DNA from 2 places in the Arthrobacter sp. NQ7 genome. Region 2 is predicted to be linked to the other one. Evidence: riboswitches for the same ligand, from Rfam matches in the RefSeq annotation. Region 2 holds a riboswitch; the other holds the start of a gene.

Region 1 (7,298 bases), on a different contig from region 2:
GGCCAGCAGGCCCCAGCCGCCCATCCAGCCGATCCAGGGTCCAAAGGCTTTGGTCACCCAGGTAAAGGTGGTGCCGCTGTCGGGGGAGTCGGCGTTGAGCTCCCGGTAGGCGAGCGAAACCAGGATCATCGGAATGAACCCGATCAGGAAGATAACGGGCAACTGGAGGCCGGCTTCGTTGACGGTGGGTCCCAGTGCGCTGGTGAGGGTATAGGCGGGGGCAATGGTTGAAATGCCGAGGACGACGACGGCCAGGAGCCCGAGCTGCCCGCCCTTGAGTCCCTTGGCACTGACGCCGTCCGTGGACGGTGCGTGGGCGTGCGGACCGGGTTTGGCCGTACTGGTGCGGATTGTCTCTGTCATGGCACCACTTTCTGGAAGGCTGTGAGACGGAGGTCACTATATGAATGGCGTTCATTTAGTATGGGGGTGCCGGGCTGCGGATGCAAGATGAAATATGAATCACATTCGTTTATGACTCATCTTCAGAATTAGTAAGCTCACTGAGAAATTCGCGGATACCCTGCCGCCACCCCATCCGTGGCTGGTAGCGTCTGCCTTATTGGACCACCAGAGGAGGATGCATGAAAGCTTCACCGACACTGACCAACAACCTGCAGGCCGTACTTGCCGACCTCATCGAGCTCCACGTGCAGGGTAAGCAGGCGCACTGGAACATCGTGGGCACCAACTTCCGCGACCTCCACCTGCAGCTTGATGAGATCGTCGACGCCGCCCGCCAGTTCGCGGATGACACCGCCGAACGCATGCGCGCCCTGCATGCCCTTCCCGACGGCCGCAGCTCCACCGTCGCCGAAACCACCAGCCTGGCCCAGTTCCCCGACGGACTGATCAGCACAACGGATGCCATCGAGCGGATCGTCGCCGCCATGGAGGCCGCCGTGGGCACCATGCGCAAGGTCCATGACGAAGTGGACGAAGAAGACCCCACGTCGGCTGACCTGCTGCACGAGTTCATCGCCCGGCTGGAGCAGTTCGCCTGGATGGTGCAGGCGGAAAACATGAAGCCGACCGCCAAGGTCACCGCCGCCGACTCCAAGTAGCCGGCAGCCACCGCCATCGGCGTGGCGCCCTTTGCAGGGCAATCCCCCTGCAAAGGGCGCTTTTTTCTGCCCCGGCTAGGAAGCCTTCGGCACTCTCCGAAGGACGACGGCGGCCAGGACTGCCGCCGCCGCCATCAGGACCAGCCCAATCGCCGCGGTGATGTGCACGCCGGAGTCGAAGGCGGCGGCTGCGGCATCCCTGGTCAGCTCCGCCAGTGGAGCGGGGAGGCCGGCCGCCGCTTCCACCGCCCCGGCCAGGGTTTCCCTGGCGTTGTGCAGGCCGGGGCCCGGCAGTATTTCCTCCACCCCTGCGGGCAGCCGCAGGTTTTGCTGGTAGGAGGCGGTCAGGATGGAACCCAGCACCGCCGTCCCCAGCAGAGATCCCACCTCATAGCCCGTTTCCGAGATCGCAGCAGCGGCCCCGGATTTCTCCGGCGGCGCTGAGCCCAGGATGAGGTCGTTGGATATTGTTTCCGCCGTGCCGACACCCAGCGCCAGGACCAGCAGGGCTGCCAGCAGCAGCGCGGGGCCGCCGTCGTGGTTCCCGAAGGCAACCATGCTGTAGCCCGCGGCGCTGAAAGCCAGGCCCGCCGCCACCACTGCCCCGGGACGCACCTTGCGGACCAGGGGAACCACGACCAAACCCGACACAACCGTGGCCGCCAGTGCCGGAATCATCGCGACGCCGGCGGCTGACGGGGTCATCCCTTCGAGGAGCTGGAGATGCTGGGCCAGGAACAGGATGAAGCCGTTGAAGGAGAACAGGGCGAGGATGTTGGCGCTGATGGCCATGCTGAACACGCTGTTCCCGAACAGCGACATGTCAAGCAGGGGGTGCTCCAGCCGGTGCTGGCGCCGGACGAATACGACGCCCATGGCCAGGCCGAAGAGGATGCTGCCCAGCCCGGCTGCGCCGGGACCCTCGGTGGCCAGCGCCTTGATGCCGTAAACCACCGGAACCATGACCAGCATGGAGAGCAGGATGCTGGGAATATCCACCTTTCCTGGTGCCGGGTCCTTCGATTCCGGAATAAGGGCCGGCCCACCCGCCAGCAGGGGAAGCATGAGGGGGACTGCCACCAGGAACACGGCACCCCACCAGAAGTGCTCCACCAGCCATCCGCCGAAGATCGGCCCCAGGGCCGCGCCGCCCGAGAATCCCGCGGCCCAGATGGCCACCGCAAGCCGGCGGCGGTTGGGCTGGGGAAAAATATTCCGGATCAGCGACAGCGTGGACGGCATCAGAATGGCGCCAAAGAATCCCAGGGCTGCGCGGCCGGCAATCAGCCACTCAGGCGTGGGGGCGAAGGCCGTTGCGGCTGAGAGGGCTGCGAAGCCCAGGCTGCCAATGATCAACAGCCTCCGCCGCCCGATCCGGTCACCCAGGCTGCCCATGGATACCAGCAGCCCGGCCAGCACCAGCGGGTAGGCGTCGACGATCCACAGCAGCTGCACGCCGGACGGATCCAGGGCGCGGGCAATGGCCGGGAGGGCAAAGGTCAGGGCCGTATTGTCCACTGCCACCAGCAGTACCGGAAACATCAGCAGCGCCAGGGCGGCCCAATCACGCCGGCCGGAGAGGGCCGGGCTGGTCTCCAACGGGGTGGGTGCGGTCGTCGTCATGAAATAACTATACCGTCCAGACGGTATAGTTTGAAAGCGCCGGCATTCCGCTTTCCTGCCGGATGCCGGGCATGATGGGAAGCATGCCCCGAAAGCCTGTAGCCCGTGACGCGGTCCTTGATGCCTTCGAGTCCCTGCTGATCGAAGTGGGGGAGCGCGCGGCCACCCTCGATGCCGTGGCGCGAAAGGCCGGCGTGTCGAAGGGCGGCCTCCTGTACCACTTTCCGAACAAGGAAGCCCTTATCGCCGTGCTGCTCGACCGGCTGGAAGGGCTGGCCAAGGCCGACGCCGATGCCATGGCCTCGGCCAGCGAGGGCGCCGCGGCATACTTCATCCGTTCTTCCGTCTGGGCCGACACTCCCCTGGACCGCGCCATCGTGGCCGCCACCAGGCTTGCCGAAGTGGCGCACGAAGAGACCCGCCGCCGTTTCGCAGCCATCCAGCAGCGCTGGCTGGACGAAATCGCGGCCGACGTGGGGCCGGGGCTGGCCAAGGCCGTGCTGTACATGGGTGACGGGCTGTATTTCAACGCCATGCTGTCCGTGGCGCCCGCGCCGGAGGGCGGAGGGGCGGCCGACGTTGAGGAACTGCTGGCCGCGCTGGAACGGCTTCGCAGGTAGGTTTCGGCATTTGCCGGGAGGGGCCGCCCCGTAGGACAATGGAGAGTTGTGAGGGCTGTCACCGGCCGTCATGAAACCCACAACTTAATAGCCTTTGATCTGCGGCGGGAGAGTTCTGCCGGAAGTACAGGCAGGCGCCGTAGGAGCAAATCCTCCCCAGGAATCTCGCAGGCCCCTGTACCGCCGCGGCGAGGCGCCTCTGGAAAGCAGCAGGCAGTCATCCTTCCCCCTGGGAGGGGCCAAAGGCTGTTGTGCTCACCGACGGTGCAAGCGGGTCCTGCCCAGGCAGGGGACGCGGAAACTCTCAGGTCCAATACAGAGCGGGGAGGAACCCGAATAGCTGTGGCGTACCCTGCGCCGCCTGAGTAAATGGAGTTCCTTGTGTCGGTTACCCCAGCCTCCACCACGTTCGTAGACCGCCATATCGGTGCGCGCCGCCAGGCCGACGTCGACACCATGCTCAAAGCCGTGGGCTACGACACGGTCGACAACCTGGTGGACACGGCGGTGCCCAAGGTCATCCGCCAGGAGACCGCCCTCCGCCTGCAGGACGCCCTCAGCGAGGTCGAAGTCCTCACCGAACTCCGTAAACTGGCGGCGAAAAACAAGACCGCCGTCCAGATGATCGGGCAGGGCTACTACGACACCGTGACTCCGCCGGTGATCCGCCGGAACATCCTGGAGTCCCCTGCCTGGTACACGGCCTACACGCCCTACCAGCCGGAAATCTCGCAGGGCCGCCTCGAGGCGCTGCTGAACTTCCAAACCATGGTGCAGGACCTTGTGGGACTGCCCATCGCCAACGCTTCCCTGCTGGATGAGGCCACCGCCGTGGCCGAGGCCGTGCTGCTGATGCGCCGCGCCAACAAGGACAAGAATGCCAAGGACGGCAAGACCGTCCTGGACAGCGACGTGCTGCCCCAGACCATCGCCATCGTCCAGGGCCGCGCCGAGGCGCTGGGCTTCGAGGTGGAGGTCGCCGACCTGTCCCAGGGACTTCCCGAGGGCGACATCAACGGCATCGTGCTGCAGCAGCCTGGCGCCTCCGGACGCGTCTGGGACCAGTCCGGCGTTATCGCCGCCGCCAAGGAGCGCGGCGCGCTGGTAACCGTTGCCGCCGACCTGCTGGCACTCACCCTGATCACGCCCCCGGGGGAGCAGGGCGCGGACATTGCCGTGGGCTCCGCCCAGCGCTTCGGTGTTCCCCTGTTCTTCGGCGGCCCGCACGCCGCCTACATGGCCGTCCGCAAGGGCTTGGAACGTTCGCTGCCCGGCCGCCTGGTGGGCGTGTCCAAGGACGACGCCGGCGTCCCCGCCTACCGCCTGGCGCTGCAGACCCGCGAGCAGCACATCCGCCGCGAAAAGGCCACGTCCAACATCTGCACCGCCCAGGCGCTCCTGGCCATCGTCGCCTCCATGTACGCGGTGTACCACGGCCCGGACGGGCTGAAGGCGATCGCCGGAACGGTGCACGGCCACGCGCGCACCCTGGCGGCCTCACTTGCCGCTGCCGGCGTCGAGGTCCTGCACCGGAGCTTCTTCGACACCCTGACCGTGCGCGTCCCCGGCCGCGCAGCAGCCCTCGTCGCCGACGCCGAGGCGCGGGGCATCAACCTGCGCCACATCGACGGCGACACGGTCGGCATCTCCCTGGATGAAACCACGACGGCGGCCGTCGTCGCCCAGGTTGCCGACATCTTCGGCGCCCAGGTCGCCGACGGGGACGGCTTTGCCCTCGAAGCCGCCGTTGAGCGTTCTTCCGACTACCTGCAGCACCCGGTGTTCAACACACACCGGTCAGAAACCCAGCTGCTGCGCTACATCCGCAAGCTCTCGGACCGGGACCTGGCGCTCGACCGCACCATGATACCGCTGGGCTCCTGCACCATGAAGCTGAACGCCACCGCCGAAATGGAAGCCATTTCCTGGCCGGAGTTCGCCTCCATCCACCCGTTCGCCCCGGACTCCCAAACCGAGGGCTGGCGCGAACTCATCTCGGGCCTGGAAGCGGACCTCGCGGAGATCACGGGCTACGACCAGGTGTCCATCCAGCCCAACGCCGGCTCCCAGGGCGAACTGGCCGGGCTGCTGGCGATCCGCGGCTACCACCACTCCCGCGGCGAGCAGCAGCGCAACATCTGCCTGATCCCGGCCTCGGCGCACGGCACCAACGCCGCCTCCGCCGTCTTGGCCGGCATGAAGGTCGTCGTCGTGGCCACCGCCGCGGACGGCACCATCGACCACGATGACCTGACGGCCAAGATCGAGGCCAACAAGGACGCCTTGTCCTGCATCATGATCACCTACCCCTCCACCCATGGGGTCTATGACGGCGATGTCCGGGACGTCTGCGACGCAGTCCACGCCGCAGGCGGCCAGGTGTACATCGACGGCGCGAACCTGAACGCCCTGGTGGGCCTGGCGCAGCCGGGCCAGTTCGGCGGCGACGTCTCGCACCTGAACCTGCACAAGACCTTCTGCATCCCGCACGGCGGCGGCGGACCCGGCGTCGGCCCGGTCGCTGCCAAGGCGCACCTGGCACCCTTCATGCCCGGCGACGCGAACAAGGCCGCGCACGAGGCAGGCCACGGTGTCGCGATCAGTGCGTCCCGTTTCGGCTCCGCCGGGGTGCTGCCGATTTCGTGGGCCTACGTGAAGCTGATGGGCGGCGAGGGCCTGACCGAGGCCACCAAGTCCGCGCTGCTCGCCGCGAACTACGTCGCCTCACGCCTGAACGAATACTTCCCCGTCCTGTACACCGGCGAGGGAGGCCTGGTGGCGCACGAGTGCATCCTGGACCTGCGCGAACTCACCGCGAAGACCGGGGTCACGGCCGAGGACGTGGCCAAGCGGCTGATCGACTTCGGCTTCCACGCCCCCACCCTGTCCTTCCCCGTCGCCGGGACCCTGATGGTGGAGCCCACCGAATCCGAGGACCTCGCCGAAATCGACCGCTTCATCGACGCCATGATCAGCATCCGCAAGGAAATCGACCAGGTGGCCAACGGGGACTTCGCCGTGACGGACTCACCCCTGCGCCACGCACCCCACACGGCAGCCGCCGTCGTCAGCTCCGACTGGGACCGCGCCTACCCCCGCGAACAGGCCGCCTTCCCCGCCCACCACAAACAGGACAAGTACTTCCCGCCCGTGGGACGCATCGACGGCGCGGCCGGCGACCGGAACCTCATCTGCTCCTGCCCACCGCTTTCCGAGTTCGAGAACTGAGCCACCCCATGACCGCGAAATATACGGCCCTCTACAACGAACACCAGAAGCTTGGCGCCTCCTTCACGGACTTCGGCGGCTGGCAGATGCCGCTCAAGTACGAATCCGAACTCGCTGAACACCACGCCGTCCGCAAGGCTGCGGGGCTGTTCGACCTCTCCCACATGGGCGAAGTCTGGGTCACCGGCCCGGATGCCGCTGCTTTCCTGGACTACGCCCTGGTGGGGAAGGTCTCCGCCATGGCGGTGGGCAAGGCGAAGTATTCGCTGATCTGCAATCCGGACGGCGGCATCATCGACGACCTGATCGTCTACCGCCGTCCGGCGGCCGAAGACGGCACCGACGTCTTCCTCGTGGTGCCCAACGCGGGCAACGCCGGGACGGTCGCCCGTGAACTGCTGGAGCGGACCTCAGGCTTCAATGCACTGGTGGACGATGCTTCAGGCCGCACGTCCCTCATCGCGGTCCAGGGACCACTGGCCCAGGAGCTCCTGCTGCGCCTGGTCCCGGCCGCGCAGCACCCGATGGTGACCGAGCTGAAGTACTACGCCGCCGTCGAGGTTCCGTTCCTGGTGGGCGGCACCGGCAAGGAACTGCTGCTCGCCCGCACCGGCTATACCGGCGAGGACGGGTTCGAAATCTTTGTGGACAACGACGACGCCCCCGCACTGTGGCAGGCACTGCTCGCCGTCACAGAGGACGGGGAGCTGGCCCCGGCCGGCCTCGCGTCGCGGGACTCCCTGCGCCTTGAGGCCGGCATGCC
Region 2 (7,298 bases):
TAAGCGGCCCGGGTGTGTTCGGCGTAGGCGCCGCTTGAACCGCGGTGGGCAAAGACCAGCGGCCGCTGCGGCACTGACTCGTCAATCGTCATGGACACACGGTAGCCGACCGGCCCCTGGCTTCGGGGCTAGGCTTGGCACATGCAGGTGAACTCTGAGGCAACTACTGGGCCAACCACGCAGGAAGCACCCTCCGAAGCTGCGCAGGAGGTGGGTCCGGGCACCCGGGCGGCAGGCGCCGTCGTGCGCCAGCAGTCCGGTTCCGGTGACGCCGAAAAGGCGGCAGCGCTGCGGAAGATGAAGCTGCTGGCGCTGAGCCTGCTGATTGCCATGGCCGTGATTTTTGTCTTCGCGTTCGCCCTGCAAAAGGACTACCCGTGGCTGCAATACGTGCGGGCCGCTGCCGAGGGCGGCATGGTGGGTGCGCTGGCCGACTGGTTCGCCGTGACGGCCCTGTTCAAGTACCCCATGGGCATCAGGATCCCGCACACCGCCATCATTCCGCGGCGCAAGGACCAGATCGGCGCCTCCCTGGGCGAATTCGTGGAGACCAACTTCCTGTCCGAACAGGTGGTGCAGGACAAGCTGGCAAGCGTCAACATCGCCCGCCGGGCAGGCCAATGGCTGGCCGCCCCCGGCGGCGCCGACCGGGTGGCAAAGGAGGGTGCCGCCGTGATCCGCGGCGCCTTCAAGGTATTGAATGACGACGACGTCCAGGCCGTCATCGAGGGCATGGTCCGCAAGCACCTGCTCACACCGCCGTGGGGACCGCCGGTGGGCAGGCTCGCCGAGCGGATCTTCCACGACGGGCACCACCACACGCTGGTGGACCTGCTGGTGGACCGTGCCGCGGACTGGGTGGACGACAACCACGAAACCGTCACCCGCCTGGTCGCCGACCGCTCCCCCACCTGGGTGCCGCAGTTCGTGGACGGGCTGGTGGCCGACAAGGTCTACCTCGAGGTCCTGAAGTTCGTCCGGGCCGTCCAGGCTGACCCGCGCCACCAGGTGCGGCAGTCGATCGACAAGTACCTCAACGACCTTGCGCAGGACCTCCAGCATGATCCCGCGATGATCGCGCGCGCCGAGGACATCAAGGCCCAGGTGCTCGGTGACCCCGAAGTGCGCGAACTGGCATCCCGCACGTGGGGCACCGTCAAGAACGCCCTGCTGAACGCCGTGGACGATCCCGACAGTGAACTGACGGTCAAGTTCAAGGCAGCGGTACGCGATTTCGGCTCCCGCCTGGTGGACGATCCCGAGCTGGCCGGGAAGGTCAACGCGTGGATCGGCGACGCCGCGGCGTACCTGGTCCGGACCTACCGTTCGGACATCGCCGGGGTCATCACCGATACCGTGGCCCGCTGGGATGCCGAGGAAACGTCGCAGAAGATCGAACTCCAGGTGGGCAAGGACCTGCAGTTCATCCGCATCAACGGCACCGTGGTGGGCTCCCTGGCCGGGCTGGCGATCTTCACGGTGGCGCAGCTGATCTTCGGGTGAGCCGAAGGGATTCCGGCGCTGGCCATATTCCTTTTCGCCCCGCATATTTGGGGTGCGACGGGGAACCTGCGCGGCGGAAAAGCGGACTAGGCGAACGGCTCCAGCTGCACACCGGCGGCCTCAAGCCCGGCCCTGACGCGTGCTGCGAGCTCCACAGCGGCAGGTGTTCCGCTGAGGAGGCGCAGGGAATCGGGACGGACACTGACCACGGTCCCGTCCACCGCGACGACGTCGCCCTGGGTCGCCAGGCGGACAGCCCGCTCTACCACCGCATCGGTGTCGTGCAGCACGGCGCCTTCGTCGGAGAGCGCGACCAGGCTGCCGTCGGCGCGGTACGCACGGTCGGCGAAAGCCTCGGTGAACACCGGATGGCCGGCCTCCTTGGCCTGCTTCAGCAGTTCGGATCCGGGGAAGCCAAGGATAGGAAGCCCCGGGTCGTAGGCATTCACAGCCGCCACCACCGCTGACGCCTGGTCGGCATCGTCAATCACGGTCTCGTACAGCGCTCCGTGCGGCTTCACGAAGTCCACCGAAGCACCCACCGCGTGGGCTACGCCGTCGAGCGCCCCCAGTTGGTACAGCACGTCGCCGAACAGTTCGTCGAAGCTCATCCCCAGCCTTCGGCGGCCGTAGCCGGCCAGGTCGCGGTAGCCCAGGTGTGCGCCAACGGTGACGTCGAGCTCGTAGGCGGCCCGGCAGCTGTCCAGCATGGTGACGGGATCGCCCGCATGGAGGCCGCAGGCCACGTTGGCGCTGGTTGCCAGCTGGAACATTGCCGGGTCGCCGCCGGCCGTCCAGGAGCCGAACGATTGCCCTACGTCAGCGTTGAGATCCAAGTGTGTTGCCTTCCAGCGTCAGGTTGTCCGGCCCGGCGGCGGCAGTCAGCTCCCCGGGGATGGTTTCCGGCATTGGCCCGAACGCCTCCCGGGCGTTCTTGGCCACCGCACGGCCCATCACGAGGTTACCGGCTCCACCCACGACGGCACCTATCCCGAACGGAAGGGCCCGGCCGAACAGGGCAGTTCCCTGGCGCTTGAGCAGGTTCCTGAGGAAGGCCTGCTGGATCCGTTTGCGGACACTTCCGAATCCCGGCACCACCATCGACTTGGAGAGGGCGTTGCTCCAGGTGGTGGTGGCGCCGCCCGATGCCTGGCCGCTGAGTGTGCCGAGCAGGGCGGTGCCCTCCTCGCCAAGCATGATGGCCATGACCATGGTCCCGGCTTTTTCCGGGTTGGTCAGGCGGATGCCGTGGAGCTCCGCCAGTGACGTTGCGTAGAGTGCCGTCGCTTCCAGGAAGCCGACGGTGGCGGCCGCGGACAGTCCCAGTGACGCGACGGTCCCAACCCCGGGAACGACGGCGGTGGCACCCACCAGCGCGCCCCCACCGGCCACGGCCCGGAGGTAGTCACGCTCGGCGATGTCCGCCAACTGGGCGGCGGTGGCCCGCGGATGCCTCTTCTGGAGCCTGCGGATGTAGGCAAGCACCAGCGGCCGCTGGATCTGAACTGCCTTCAGCAGCATGTTGTGGACACCGGGCTTGGGCTTGCCCTCGGCGTCGAACATTGCGTTGTGGGCGGTCTCCTGTGCGATGCGTACTGCGGGGTTGCTGCGCCGGGCCATGGTCACCTTCGTTCAAATCGACCTGCAGCGGTTGGGCTGCCGTGCATTTCCATCCTATGTGGATCAACACTAAGCATGCTGAACTTTCACGCCTGCAGCACGCGACGGGCGGGCTGCGGCGGCGGGAACGGCAACTGGAGCCGGGCGCCCGCGCCGCACCCCGCCGTCGGACGTTACTTCCTGGCCTGCTGGACCTCCTCTGCCACGCCCGGGGCTTGGCCACCGTTTTGTCCGGCGGCAGCCTGGTCAGCGCGGAGCTCAGCCCGGAAGACCTCGAAGCGGGCCAGGTGGGCGGGCCGGCGGCGCAGGATGGCCCAGGCCACGCCAAGCACGACGAACCAGACGGGCGTCACGAGCAGGGCAAGGAGCGTGTCCGGCTGGGTGGTCAGGGCCCAGAGGACGAAGGCGAAGAACGCGTAGACCACCCACACTGCCGGGATGCCGCCGGGCATCTTGAACTGCGACGCATCGTGCAGGTGCGGCCGGCGCCGGCGGAAGGCGATGTAGCTGGCAAGGATGATCGACCAGACGAAGATGAAGCAGACGGCCGACACCGTGGTCACCATTTCGAACGCCTTGCCAACGTCCTGGCCGGCGTACATGAGGACGACGCCGGAGAGCAGCAGGACGCAGGACAGGAACAGGGCGTTGCTGGGCACCTTCCTCGTGGACAGGCGGCTGAAGATGCCGGGCGCGTCGCCCTCCTGGGCAAGGCCGAAGACCATGCGGGAGGTGGAGTAGATGCCGGAGTTGGCCGAGGACATGGCCGAGGTGAGGACAACCAGGTTGACCACCGTGGCGGCGGCGCCCAGGCCGGCCAGGGAGAACATGCCGATGAACGGGCTGTGGCCTGCAGCGAACTGCGTCCACGGGGTGACGGCCATCAGGATGATCAGTGCGCCGACGTAGAAAAGCAGGACGCGGACCGGAATGGCGTTGATGGCCTTGGGCAGCGTGCGCTCCGGGTTCCTGGCCTCGGCGGCGGTGGTGCCCACCAGTTCGATGCCCACGAAGGCGAACACGGCGATCTGGAAGCCGGCCACAAAGCCCATGAATTCATTGGGGAAGAACCCGCCGTGGCTCCACAGGTTGGTGAAGCTGGCCGTACCGGCGTCGCTCTGGAAGCCGGTGAAGATCATGAAGAGGCCCACGATGATCAGCGCCGCGATGGCGACGATCTTGATGAGGGCGAACCAGAACTCGGTCTCGCCGAAGGCCTTGACGGTGGCGAGGTTCAGCAGCAGCAGGATGGCCACGGTGGCCAGGCCCGGAATCCACAGCGGCAGGGCCGGCCAGAGTTCCTTGGAATAGCCCGCGATGGCGATCACGTCGGCGATTCCAGTGATGACCCAGCAGAACCAGTACGTCCAGCCGGTGAAGAAACCCGCCCACGGTCCCAGGAGGTCGGCGGCGAAGTCACTGAAGGACTTGTAGTTCAGGTTGCTCAGCAGCAGTTCGCCCATGGCCCGCATGACGAAGAAGAGCATGAAGCCGATGATCATGTACACGAAGATCACGGAGGGCCCCGCAGCGGAGATGGTCTTGCCGGAGCCCATGAAGAGGCCGGTGCCAATCGCCCCGCCAATGGCGATGAGCTGGATGTGCCGGTTGGTGAGCTGCCGTTCCAGGTGCGGGGGTTCGCTGCGGACCGCCGTGGCCGCACCGGGGTTGCGTGCTGGTTCGCCGTTGAACCGTGCTGGTTCGCCGGACGTGGGGGGATGAATCGCCATGAGGAACTCCATCGGTAAAGCGGCATTTGGGTACCGCAAAGATTGGGTTCCTCCCCGCTCTGTTGTGGACCTGAGAGTTTCCGCGTGGCCTGCTCTTGGCAGGCGGCCGCTTGCACCGTCGGTGAGCCAGGGCATGCCTGGCCGCTTTCCAGAGTTGCCTGTCCGCGGCGGTACGTGGGCCTGAGAGTTTCCTGGGGAGGGTTTGCTCCTACGGCGCCTGCTGGATGTACCCGGCAGGCTCTCCCGCCGCAGGTCAAAGGCGTATTCAGTTGGATACCGCTGCCTTTTCTGGACTGCGGTCTTCGTGCGATGGGACCGGCGCCGGCAGTCGGCCGCTCCTGATACGCTGAGCCAGCCGGCGCGGCGCCAATCCCGGGGTTCAGTGTGGTGTCCGTCACGATGGAATGTCAAACTCTTTTCGACATAACCGTTGGCCGCGCTCCTTCGGCTGCGGACGGGGCCGACGCCGCGGGCGCCGACTTGCCATAATCAGCTATTCCCGATACCTTGTGAGCCGAATCACCCACATTTGAATAAGCCTTTCGAGCTGTGACGGGAGAGTTCTCCCGGCATCCACCGGGCAGGCGCCGTAGGAGCAAATCCTCCCCAGGAATCTCTCAGGCCCACGTACCGTCATGGCGAGGCGACTCTGGAAAGCAACCGGGCTTCAATCCGGTTCACCGACGGTGCAAGCGGCCGCCTGCCAAGAGCAGGCCACGCGGAATCTCTCAGGTCCAATACAGAGCGGGGAGGAACCCATCCCATGCCGTGCCACCCCAGGCCGGCCAGACCTGGAGTTCCTCTTGACGATTCAATCGCTTCCAACATCGTTTGTTGACCGCCATATCGGCGCGCGCCGCCAGGCCGACGTCGACACCATGCTCAAAGCCGTGGGCTATGACAGCGTGGACGGCCTCGTTGACGTTGCCGTCCCCGCCTCCATCCGCCAGGAATCTGCCCTCTGCCTGCAGGACGCCCTCAGCGAGGTGGAAGTCCTCGCGGAGCTGCGCCGAATCGCCGGCCGGAACAAGACCGCCGTCCAGATGATCGGCCAGGGCTACTACGACACCGTCACTCCCCCGGTGATCCGCCGCAACATCCTGGAATCCCCCGCCTGGTACACGGCCTACACGCCCTACCAGCCGGAAATCTCACAGGGCCGGCTGGAAGCGCTGCTGAACTTCCAGACCATGGTCCAGGACCTGACGGCCCTCCCCGTCGCCAACGCCTCGCTGCTGGATGAGGCCACCGCCGTGGCTGAGTCCGTGCTGCTGATGCGCCGCGCCAACAAGGACAAGAATGCCAAGGACGGCAAGACGGTGATCGACGCCGACTGCCTCCCGCAGACCATCGCCATCGTCCAGGGCCGCGCCGAGGCGCTGGGCTTCGAGGTTGAGGTGGCTGACCTGTCCCAGGGACTTCCCGAAGGTGCCATCAACGGCATCGTGCTGCAGCAGCCGGGGGTTTCCGGCCGGGTTTGGGACCAGTCCGGCGTCATCGCCGATGCCAAAGAGCGCGGCGCGCTGGTCACCGTTGCCGCCGACCTGCTGGCACTCACCCTGATCACGCCCCCGGGCGAGCAGGGCGCGGACATCGCCGTCGGCTCCACCCAGCGTTTTGGCGTGCCGTTGTTCTTTGGGGGGCCGCACGCCGCCTACATGGCCGTCCAGAAGGGGATGGAACGCACCCTGCCCGGCAGGATCGTCGGAGTCTCCAAGGACAACGCCGGCACGCCTGCCTACCGCCTGGCGCTGCAGACCCGCGAGCAGCACATCCGCCGGGAGAAGGCCACGTCCAACATCTGCACCGCGCAGGCACTCCTGGCCATCGTGTCCTCCTTCTACGCCGTCTACCACGGCCCGGACGGGCTGAAGGCGATCGCCGAGACCGTCCACCACAAAGCCAGGGTGCTGGCAACAGCGCTTACGTCCATGGGCCGGGAGCTGGTCAGCGACTCCTTCTTCGATACCCTCACGGTCCGCGTGCCGGGCAAGGCCGCCAAGGTGATCACGGCAGCCGAGGCCCGCGGCATCAACCTGCGTTTCATCGATCAGGACACCGTTGGCGTTTCCATTGATGAGACGACGACGGCGGCAACACTGTCCGCCGTCGCCGTCGCCTTTGGTGCCGGTCCGGTGGGCGACGCCGAGGGGTTCGAACTGCCCGGGGCCGTGCTCCGCACGTCCGCGTACCTGCAGCATCCGGTGTTCACCACGCACCGGTCCGAAACGCAGCTGCTGCGCTACATCCGCAAGCTCTCGGACCGGGACCTGGCGCTTGACCGCACCATGATCCCGCTGGGCTCCTGCACCATGAAGCTGAATGCCACAGCCGAAATGGAAGCCATCTCCTGGCCCGAGTTCGCCTCCATCCACCCGTTCGCCCCGGACTCCCAAACCGAGGGCTGGCGCGAACTCATCTCAGGCCTGGAAGCGGACCTCGCGG

Evidence for each region. A riboswitch is a leader RNA that binds a small molecule or an ion and turns the genes downstream of it on or off. The one in region 2 is predicted to bind glycine.
Region 1: linked by a shared signal. The riboswitch ahead of gcvP (aminomethyl-transferring glycine dehydrogenase) and the one ahead of cycA (D-serine/D-alanine/glycine transporter) in region 2 are both predicted to bind glycine.

The regions. Positions count from the first base shown of each region.
Region 1 is NZ_JARFXU020000032.1:27,949-35,246, forward strand. Features, by position in the region: gene PUN71_RS21270 (APC family permease) at 1-363, opposite strand, end outside; gene PUN71_RS21275 (Dps family protein) at 585-1,064, shown strand; gene PUN71_RS21280 (MFS transporter) at 1,140-2,687, opposite strand; gene PUN71_RS21285 (TetR/AcrR family transcriptional regulator) at 2,771-3,307, shown strand; glycine riboswitch at 3,403-3,500, shown strand; gene gcvP (aminomethyl-transferring glycine dehydrogenase) at 3,689-6,535, shown strand; gene gcvT (glycine cleavage system aminomethyltransferase GcvT) at 6,544-7,298, shown strand, end outside.
Region 2 is NZ_JARFXU020000041.1:4,589-11,886, reverse strand. Features, by position in the region: gene PUN71_RS22470 (glycerophosphodiester phosphodiesterase) at 1-92, opposite strand, end outside; gene PUN71_RS22465 (DUF445 domain-containing protein) at 142-1,503, shown strand; gene PUN71_RS22460 (LamB/YcsF family protein) at 1,590-2,339, opposite strand; gene PUN71_RS22455 (hypothetical protein) at 2,323-3,123, opposite strand; gene cycA (D-serine/D-alanine/glycine transporter) at 3,297-4,853, opposite strand; glycine riboswitch at 4,903-5,011, opposite strand; glycine riboswitch at 5,012-5,109, opposite strand; glycine riboswitch at 5,397-5,496, shown strand; gene gcvP (aminomethyl-transferring glycine dehydrogenase) at 5,645-7,298, shown strand, end outside.